DNA from 3 places in the Rhizorhabdus antheiae genome. Region 3 is predicted to be linked to each of the others. Evidence: predicted binding sites of a transcription regulator. Region 3 holds the regulator's gene; each other region holds the start of a gene.
The links. The regulator LexA, encoded in region 3, represses DNA repair genes until DNA is damaged. The targets are predictions, from matches to a motif close to GTTCCNCNCTTGTTCT.
Positions count from the first base shown of each region.

Region 1: a site for LexA is predicted at 1,156-1,171, ahead of ACNI3R_RS05780 (DNA recombination protein RmuC). Genes of this name have one in related genera too.
Region 2: a site for LexA is predicted at 1,719-1,734, ahead of ACNI3R_RS11485 (ATP-dependent helicase). Genes of this name have one in related genera too.

Region 1 covers NZ_JBLTWO010000002.1:283,217-286,488, reverse strand. Annotated here, with positions in the region: gene ACNI3R_RS05780 (DNA recombination protein RmuC) at 1-1,143, opposite strand, end outside; gene ACNI3R_RS05775 (CHASE2 domain-containing protein) at 1,271-3,272, shown strand, end outside.
Region 2 covers NZ_JBLTWO010000005.1:130,149-133,420, reverse strand. Annotated here, with positions in the region: gene ACNI3R_RS11505 (FtsB family cell division protein) at 1-294, opposite strand, end outside; gene folK (2-amino-4-hydroxy-6-hydroxymethyldihydropteridine diphosphokinase) at 563-1,060, shown strand; tRNA gene ACNI3R_RS11495 (tRNA-Lys) at 1,110-1,185, shown strand; gene ACNI3R_RS11490 (Flp family type IVb pilin) at 1,439-1,606, shown strand; gene ACNI3R_RS11485 (ATP-dependent helicase) at 1,759-3,272, shown strand, end outside.
Region 3 covers NZ_JBLTWO010000009.1:16,380-19,651, forward strand. Annotated here, with positions in the region: gene ACNI3R_RS16100 (ComEC/Rec2 family competence protein) at 1-645, shown strand, start outside; gene ACNI3R_RS16105 (VOC family protein) at 728-1,099, shown strand; gene lexA (transcriptional repressor LexA) at 1,149-1,820, opposite strand; gene ACNI3R_RS16115 (molybdopterin molybdotransferase MoeA) at 1,878-3,065, opposite strand; gene moaC (cyclic pyranopterin monophosphate synthase MoaC) at 3,065-3,272, opposite strand, start outside.

The DNA of each region.
Region 1 (3,272 bases), on a different contig from region 3:
GCTGTTGAGCCCGCCGCCGACGCGGCGCAGATGCTGGGCAGCCGTATACAGACGCTCGTGCATCTCCTTGCCGAGCCGGCCGATCGCGCGGGCTTCTTCCGCCATCTTCTCCTGCCGCCAGACGCTGGCGATCGTGCGCGCCAGCGCGACGAGGTTGATCGGCGTGGCGATCAGGACGCGGCGCTGGTGCGCCCAGTCCCACAGCTCCGGGTCCTGCTCCATCGCGGCGGACAGGAAATGCTCGCCGGGGATATACATCACGACATAATCGGCGGCCTCGCCGAAGCGATCCCAATAGCTTTTCTGGCCCAATTGGCTGGCATGGGTTCGCAGTGCCGCGGCATGGGCCTTGAGGGACGCCGTGCGCGCAACCTCGTCGACCTGCTCGGCCGCGTCCATATAGGCGTTGAACGAGCATTTGGCGTCGATGATGAGCTTGCGCCCGCCCGGCAGCCGCACGACGACGTCGGGGCGCAAGCGGCCATCCTCGGTATCGACCGAAACCTCGGTCGCGAAATCGGCATAGGGTGACAGGCCCGACTGTTCGAGCACGTTGCGCAGCGACTGCTCGCCCCAGCGGCCCCGCGCCTTGGGGCTGGCGCGGAGCGCATTGACCAGCTTGGCCGCCTCGTCGCGCACTTGCCCCTGGCCGACACGCACCTGCTCGACCGCTTCACGCAAGCCCGCATAGCTGTCGACGCGTTCCTTCTCGACCCGTTGCAGCCCTTCCTCATAGCGCTTCAGCGTCGTCTCGACCGGGTTGAGCAGTGCCTTGAGCTGAGCCTCGCTCTTCTCGCCCGCCTGATGGAAACGCTGATCGGCGCGCTCGAGGAACTGCCGCTGCGCCTGATCGAGCAGGCGCCCGCCGACCTCGGCGAACTGTGCAGACAGCTGTTCGCGAGCCTCTTTCAGCTGGGCGATCTGCGCCTCGAACGCCTCGGTCCTGGCTGCCTTGTCGGCAGCGAGCGCGGCGCACTCCCGCTCCGACCGCGCCAGCGCTTCGCGCGAAGCATCGAGCTCACGCCGCAGGGTCGCCATATCCCCCGCCTGACCGGCTGCCATCCGCCCGCGCACCACCCAGCCCAAGGCCAGGCCAAGCAACAGGAAGAAAGGAACGGCGATCAAAATGGCAGTCGACGACATGGACACATCCCTGGAACAGAAGGCGAACCCTGCCGCCGGCCTCTGAATAATGCAAGTGCAACTGCGCTCTTCCCATTGGCGCGGCAGGGGCTAATATCGCGGCGGGGTACATTACGGGGGTCATTGCATGGCTGAACAAGGCCGGAAGGCGTCGCTTGGCGCGCGTGTCGGGGCATTCTGGCCGACGGCGCGCAAGACGCTGCGGCAGATCGGGACGACGCGGCTGATCGTCACGGCCATCTTCCTCGTGCTCGGCCTGATGTTCGCGCGCTACAGCTGGAACATCATGCTGGCCCGCGACGCCGAGCGCGCGCTGTATGATGTCCGCGCCTTGCTCGCCGCGCCGCATGTCGAGACCGACCAGCGCATCGTGATGGTGACCTTCAACGAGGAGACCCTCCGATTGACGGGCCGGCGATCGCCGCTCGATCGGGCCATGCTCGCCAATGCCCTCGTCCAGCTCGACAAGATGAAGCCCAAGGCGATCGGCATCGATATTCTGATCGACCAGCCGACGCCCGAGGATCAGATCCTGATCGACGGCTTCCGCACGATGAAGACGCCGACCTATCTCGGGCTCGCGACGAACAAGAGCAATCCGGCGTTCATGACCTATGACCAGGAGATCTTCCTTCGCGATTTCCAGAAGAAGACGGCCCCCGGCAACGTCCATTTCACGAGCATCCGGCTCGAGGCCGACCAGGACGGGGTGATGCGCAGCTGGCCCGGCCAGCCGGCCGACCTTCCGCCGCTGATGGCGAATTCGCTGACCAAGGGCTATCCCGAATACCGGAGCCATCAGGGCTCGATCCGCTACCGGCTGCCGGTCAACTACGAACGCCCGGTGTTCGACAAGTTACCGGTCGAATTGATCGCCAACCCCGACTTGCTCGAGGCCTTCCGCCCGCAGATCGAGGGCCGCTACGTCCTGATCGGCGGCAACATTCCCGACGTCGACCAGTTCACCACGCCCGCCTCGCGCATGAAAGACCCGCAGACGGGCCGCGTCGGCGAGACCACGATCGGCCTCGAAATCCACGCCACGCTGCTCGGCCAGATGCTCGACGGTTTCATGTTCAAGCCGATCCCGCAATGGGGCCTATGGCTGATCGCGATCGGCGTGGTGCTGCTCGGCGCACTGACGGCAATGGGCAATCTGCGGCTCTGGAAGCTCGCCTTGCTCCTGATCGTCCAGGCCGGTGCCGTCGTCGCCCTGCCCTTCTTCTGGCAGTTCCACGGCATCGATACGCAGGGGCTGCCCGTCTTCGGCTGGCTGCTCGGCTGGATCTTCTCCTTCTCGGCCGTCGGCACGGCAGCGCGCGGCATCGGTTCGGAGCAGCGCAACTTCGCCCAGTCGGCGCTCGGCAAATATCTTCCGGGCGATATCGCCAAGGACATCATGAAGAACCCCGAGCGGCTCCAGCTGCATGGCGAGAAGCGTGAAATCTATGCGCTGTTCAGCGATCTGGAGGGCTTCACCAAGCTTAGCCACCAGATAGAGCCGGAAATGGTCGCCTTCCTGCTCAACAAATATCTCGACGTGCTTTCGGAAACCGTTCTTCAGCATGGCGGCACGATCGACAAGTTCGTCGGCGACGCGATCGTGGCCTTCTGGGGTGCGCCGATCAGCCGACCCGACGATTGCGAGCGCGCGGTGCGCTGCGCCGTCGCCATGTACGAAGCCGGCGAGAAATTCCGGCGCGAGGCGCCCGAGGGTGTTCCGCCGATCGGCGTCACCCGTGTCGGGGTTCATTTCGGCGAGGCGATCGTTGGCAATTTCGGCGGCGAGGGGCGCATCCAGTACACCGCGCTCGGCGACTCGATGAACACCGCGTCGCGCCTCGAAGGCGCCAACAAATATCTGAAGACCAAGACGCTGGTCAGCGATACCGTCATCGAACGCTCGACGCTGAAGAATTTCCGCCCGGTGGGCCGGATCACCGTCTCCGGCCGCTCGACGCCGATGGAAGTTTTCGAGCCGGTGCTCGATTATTCCGAAACGGCTGTGCAACAGTTCACAGACATCTTCCGTAGATTCGATACAGGGGATGAAAGTGCGCTGGAAGATTTCGAGGCGCTGGCCGAACAGAATCCCGAGGATAAGGCGCTCAGAAATCTGATAGAGCGTC
Region 2 (3,272 bases), on a different contig from region 3:
GATGATCTCGTCGGGGCGGACCTGACCGGTGGATTTGCGCACGAGTTCCTCGCCGAAATCAGGGTCCACGCGCGAGGGGTCGAGCAGGCGGGCATGATGGCTCAGCTTCGCCCTGACCGTCTCCATCCGGTGGAGTTCCTGAGACTTGCGCGCGAGCTCCGACCGATAACCGCCGAGCGCAAGCAGTCCATTGGGACCGACCAGCGCCGAACCGGCGAAATAGCCGATGATGAGAATCGCCACCGCCGGCAGTGCGGCGCTGCGTGCAGCCTGGATGAGGGGCGCGCGATTCATCCAAAGACAGAATCACCTCTGAGTCCCCGGATCAAGCCTTTTTCGTGTCGTTTCGCCCTGATTCCATGGCAAATTTCGTCGAGCCGAGGCGGGCGCGACAGTCCGTGCAGGCGGTGGTTGAACCGTACTTACACAAGATGTGGTGGGTGCAGGCGTGGAATGGGTTCGATGGCTACGAGTGGTGGTGGTCGGGCTTGTCGACAGGACATGGCAGCTTGTCCCGCCACGCCGATGGAATGGTTTCGGCGACGCGCCTATAGGCTCGGCCATGGTGCTTCATCTCTATGCGATCGGACTGGGATCGAACCGGTGGCATGGGCGGTTCGGCGCGCCATCCGACGTGCTGCGTGGCGCGATCGCTGCGCTGGCCGCTGCCGGACTGTCGATCGAGGCCCGCTCCGCGATCCTGGCCACCCCGCCGCTGGGCCCTTCCGCCCGCCGCTTCGCCAATGCCGCGATCCTCGTCCGCACACCGCTCGATCCTTCAGCCCTGCTCGACCTGCTGAAAGATGTTGAGGTCCGGTTCGGCCGGCGTCGGGGGCGTCGCTGGGGAAGCCGTGTGATCGACCTCGACATATTGCTCTGGTCGGGTGGCCGCTGGAGTCGCAAACGCGGGCGGGCGCTGCACATTCCCCACCGCGAAATCGAGCGCCGCGATTTCGTCCTGCGTCCGCTCGAACATATCGTGCCGGGGTGGCGGGTGGGCCGATCGGCCCGCACAGTTCGCCACGCGCGGCATCGTCTGAACCGCTATAGCCTGAGCTGACGTTCTGGTTGACCCGGAGGCGCGCGGCTCATAGGGAGGCGGCTTCGGTGGGTCCGTAGCTCAGTCGGTAGAGCAAGCGACTTTTAATCGAGAGGTCCCGGGTTCGAATCCCGGCGGACCCACCAGATTTTTCCCAGAGCATATCGGCGCGACGCGCCATCGAACCCCGGCATGCCGTCCGGTCATGGCCGTTTGGAACGCCGTGCTCGTGATATCCGCAATCGAATTCGCAGCCCGCCGACGCTACCGATGTCGGCGACACCTCTTCTTCCCTTTTTGCCTTTCTCTTGGTTGTCGGGCGCTTAACCCTAGCCCGTTACAGGCGTTTAAGGGCTCCGCGCTAATCCTCATCACGATCGGGTCGGAAGGGAATAGAGAATGCGGAAAATCTTCAAGCTTGCGCGGGACAATCGCGGCGCCACGGCGATCGAATATGGTCTGATCGCGGCGCTGATCGCGGTTGCGGCGATCACGGCGATGTCGGCGCTGGGCAACCAGCTGACCACGACCTTCACCAACGTCAGCAACAACATGAAGGCGTCCTGAGCCTTCTTCTTTTCTGAGCTTCCGCTGCCCCGGCCGGTGCGTATCTGCCGGCCGGGGAAACCCTGGGCAGCGGTACGACCGGAGGCGGAGGGGCCTTGCTCCTCCGCTTTTCGTTCCCTAACTGTTCGCGGGTGACCCAGGATTCCCCCGCTTTGGAGCCGCCCTATCTGCGCGGTCTCAACGAGCCGCAGCGCGAGGCCGTTCTCACCACCGAAGGGCCCGTCCTGGTCCTGGCCGGGGCGGGGACCGGCAAGACCGCCGCGCTGACCGCACGGCTTGCCCATCTCGTCGCCACCCGTCGGGCCTTCCCGTCGGAGATATTGGCGGTCACCTTCACCAACAAGGCTGCGCGCGAGATGCGCGATCGGGTCGGACGCATGCTCGGCGAGGCGGTCGAGGGAATGCCCTGGCTCGGCACTTTCCACGCAGTCGCTGCGCGGATGCTGCGCCGACATGCCGAGCTTGTCGGCCTGACCTCCAGCTTCACCATCCTCGACACCGACGACCAGCTGCGGCTGCTCAAACAGCTGCTGGCGGCGGCGGACCTCGACGAGAAGCGCTGGCCCGCGCGGCAACTGGCCGGGCTGATCGATCGCTGGAAGAATCGCGGGCTGACGCCGTCCGACATCGACGCCGGCGAGGCCGAGCAGTTCGCGAACGGGCGCGGCGGCGAGCTGTACGAGCAATATCAGGAGCGGTTGCGCGCGGTGAACGCCTGCGACTTCGGCGACCTGCTGCTGCACATGCTGACCATATTGAAGACGCACCGCGATGTCCTGGCCTTTTACCAGGACCGGTTCCGCTATGTGATGGTCGACGAATATCAGGACACCAACAGCTCCCAATATTTGTGGCTCCGGCTGCTTGCGCAGGAGCGCAAGAATATCTGCTGCGTCGGCGACGACGATCAGTCGATCTATTCCTGGCGCGGCGCCGAGGTCGCCAACATCCTGCGCTTCGAGCGGGACTTTCCCGGTGCGGCAGTCATCCGCCTCGAACAGAATTACCGGTCGACGCCGCATATCCTGGCAGCGGCGAGCGGGCTGATTGCGAACAATGGCGGGCGGCTCGGCAAGACGCTGTGGACCGAGGAAGCCGATGGCGAAAAGGTCCGCGTGATCGGTATCTGGGACGGCCCCGAAGAGGCGCGGCGCGTCGGCGACGAGATCGAGGCACATGAGCGATCGGGACGCGGGCTCGACCAGGTCGCCATCCTCGTCCGCGCCCAGTTCCAGACGCGCGAGTTCGAGGACCGCTTCATTGCGATCGGCTTGCCCTATCGCATCGTCGGCGGCTTCCGCTTCTACGAGCGTGCCGAAATCCGCGATGCGCTCGCCTATCTGCGGGTGATCAGCCAGCCGGCCGACGATCTTGCGTTCGAACGGATCGTCAACACGCCCAAGCGCGGATTGGGGGACAAGGCGGTCGCCAAGGTCCACCAGCTGGCGCGGATCGAGGGCATCCCGATGACGCTCGCCGCCGCGCGCATCCTCGGCACCGACGAATTGACCCCGCAGGCGCGGCGCGCGCTCGGCAATCTGGTCGGCGACATCGCCCGCTGGCGCGATCTGCTGTCGCAGCTGCCGCATGCCGAACTGACCCGGCAGGTGCTGGAGGAGTCTGGCTATGTCGCGATGCTGCAGAACGAGAAGTCGACCGAGGCCGA
Region 3 (3,272 bases):
TGGCTCGCCCGCACTGTGGCCGAGGCGCCTGGCGCGGTGACGATGCTGCCGACCATGGGGCGTCTGGCCTTCGGGCTGTTCATCGTCGGCGGGCTGTGGCTCGCATTGTGGCGGACCGGCTGGCGGCGCTGGGGGCTGCTGCCCTGCACCCTCGGGACGCTTCTCGCCCTCACGGCGCCTGCGCCGGATCTGCTCATCACCGGGGACGGGCGGCATGTCGCCTTCGTTCTCGGCGACGGCCGCGTCGCGCTGCTGCGCGAGAGGGCGGGCGATTATGTGCGCGGCATGCTCGGCGAGGCGGCGGGGCATGATGGCGAAGCCCTGCCGGTCGACGCGCTGATGCAGGCGCGCTGCTCGACCGACCTGTGCGTGACCGAGATCGCGCGTGGCGGACGGCGGTGGCGCATCGCGGCGACGCGCAGCCCTTATCGGCTCGACTGGGCGCGCTTCACCCGGATCTGCGCCACCGCCGACATCGTGATCAGCGACCGCCGCCTGCCGCGCGGCTGTCGCGCGCGCTGGTTGACGATCGACCGCCGCCTGCTCGCGCGCACCGGCGGCATCGCGATCGACCTCGACCGAGGCGGGGTCGCCACCGTCGCGGCCGAGGCGGGGCATCATCCCTGGGTGAGGTTCGACCGATGAGCCTCGGAGCGAGGATGGCCGGCATTGGCAGGCGATAGGGATCGCCCTATCAACCGCGCGATCGAACATAGGGAGAGAGATGATGGAATTGCGCTACGTCACCGTCGGCACGAACGACATGGAAAAGGCGCTCGCCTTCTACACCGACCTGCTGGCCACGCAGGGCGCGACCAAGATGTTCGACCATCCGAGCGGCGGCGCGGTGTTCGGCAAGGATGGGGCCCCGATGCTGGGCCTGGTCCGGCCGTTCGACGGCAAGGATGCGACGGCCGGAAACGGCACGATGATCGCGTTCGAGCTGGAAAGCCGCGAGGCGGTCGATGCCTTCCACGCCAGGGCGCTCGCGCTGGGCGGTGCCGACGAGGGTGCGCCGGGCGAGCGCGGCCCCGGCTTCTACATGTCCTATTTCCGCGATCTCGACGGCAACAAATTCTCGGCCTGCAAATTCGGCTGAGCGCCGGTCGGCGCCCGGCTCCTCGACGGGGCCGGGCCTGCCGATCGGATCAATAGCGCCGCAGAAGCCCTGCGAGCTTGCCCTGGATCTGCACCTGATCGGGGCGATAGCGCTGCGGATCATAAGAGCGGTTCGCCGGATCGAGGCGGACCATGCCGCCCTCGCGCCGGAAATATTTCAGCGTCGCCTCATGGTCGGCGATCAGCGCCACGACGATTTCGCCGTCACGCGCGGTCTCGGCGCGGCGGATCAGCGCATAGTCGCCATCGAGGATGCCGGCCTCGACCATCGAGTCCCCGGACACTTCCAGCGCATAATGTTCGCCCGGCCCCAACAGCGCGGCGGGAACCGAGAGCGAACTCTGCCCCTCCATCGCTTCGATCGGAAGGCCGGCGGCGATCCGGCCGTGCAACGGTATCTCGAGCACATTCTCGTTCGCGGCCTGCGGCACGATGGCGGGCGCTGCCGCCTTCGCCTTGGTCGCGGATGCGGCGACCTTGCCCGTCATTTCCGGAACGCGCAGCACCTCGAGCGCACGGGCGCGGTTGGGCAGGCGGCGGATGAAATTGCGTTCCTCGAGCGCGCTGATGAGGCGGTGGACGCCCGACTTGGACTTGAGCTCCAGCGCTTCCTTCATCTCCTCGAACGAAGGTGAGACCCCGGTCGCCGAGAGGCGCTCCTGGATGAAGCAGAGCAGTTCATGTTGCTTGCGCGTGAGCATGGTCTTTGACCCCATCGGGAACGGACGGGGAACATTTAGGCAACCGCAGGAATCTTGTCAAGCGAGGGGCAGCACTTCGACTTCCACACCCGCCGGGAGGGCTTCCGCCTCCGCCTCGCGGACGATCAGCAACTCCGCCTGCACCAGCGCCGCGAGCCCCGCGCTGTCCTGTCCCGACAGCGGTTCCACGCCGCCCCCCGCCCAGCGCGCGCGGACATATTCGGCGCGGTTGCCGGTCGCCGGAAGGGGGGCCGTAAGGCGCGCAGTGATCGGTGTAGGCACGGGGTGGGCGGCGCCCAGAAGGTGGGCGATCAGCGGCTTGGCGAACAGCATCGCGGTGACGAAGGCCGACACCGGATTGCCGGGCAGGCCCAGTATGATCGCATCGCCCAGCGTGCCGATCATCACAGGCTTGCCCGGCTTCATCCGGACCCGCCAGAAATCGATGGTCGCGCCAGCCTGTTTCAGCGCCGGGAGCACCAGATCATGATCGCCGACCGATGCGCCGCCGGTCGTCAGGATGATGTCGCTTTCGCCCGTCATCCGCGCAAAGGCGGTGGCGATGGCGTCGAGGTCGTCGCGGACGATGCCATGGTCGGTCACGGTGCAGGCACTGCGGCCGAGCAGCGCGGCGAGCATCGGGCCGTTGGAGGCGGGCAGAAGCGCGCCTGGCGTCGGCTCACCGGCCGGCACCAGCTCGTTGCCGGTCGAGAGCAGCCCGATCCGGGGGAGCCGCCGCACGGGCAGGTTTCCGTGGCCCCCGCTCGCCGCCAGCGCGATTGCCGCCGGGCCGATCGCGCTGCCCCGGGCGAGCAGCGGCGAGCCGTCTCGGAAATCGCCGCCGGCTGGCCGGATGTGCGCGCCAATCGCGGGCGGCCCTTCGCCCGTCATGGTCAGCCGATCGCCGTCGCGTGTCGCTTCTTCCTGGATGAGGATCGTGTCCGCGCCGGCGGGCACAGGGGCGCCGGTGAAGATACGGGCGGCCTCGCCCGGCTCCAGCGCACGGTCCAGCCCGCCGCCGGCCGCGCTTTCGCCGATGACGGTCCAGGGCCCCGGTCGTTCGGCGAAGCGGATCGCATAGCCATCCATCGCCGACAGATCCATCGCCGGCTGGGTACGGCGCGCGAAGACGTCCTGCGCGGCGTAGCGGCCCAGGGCATCGATGAGCGGGACGCTCTCCTCGGACAGCGGGCCGCGTAGCGCGAGCATGCGCGCCTGGGCTTCCGCGACCGGTATCAGCGCCATCAGTCGGCCGTCCAGTCGCCCGACCGGCCGCCGCTCTTCGCCAGCAGCCGCACGTCGGCGATGCGCATGCCGCGATCGAGCGCCTTTGCCATGTCGTAGATCGTCAGCAGTGCGACCGAGACGGCGGTCAGCGCCTCCATCTCCACGCCGGTGCCATAGGTCGTGCCGACCGTGGCAGTGGCACGGATGCCGTCGGTTTCGATGGCC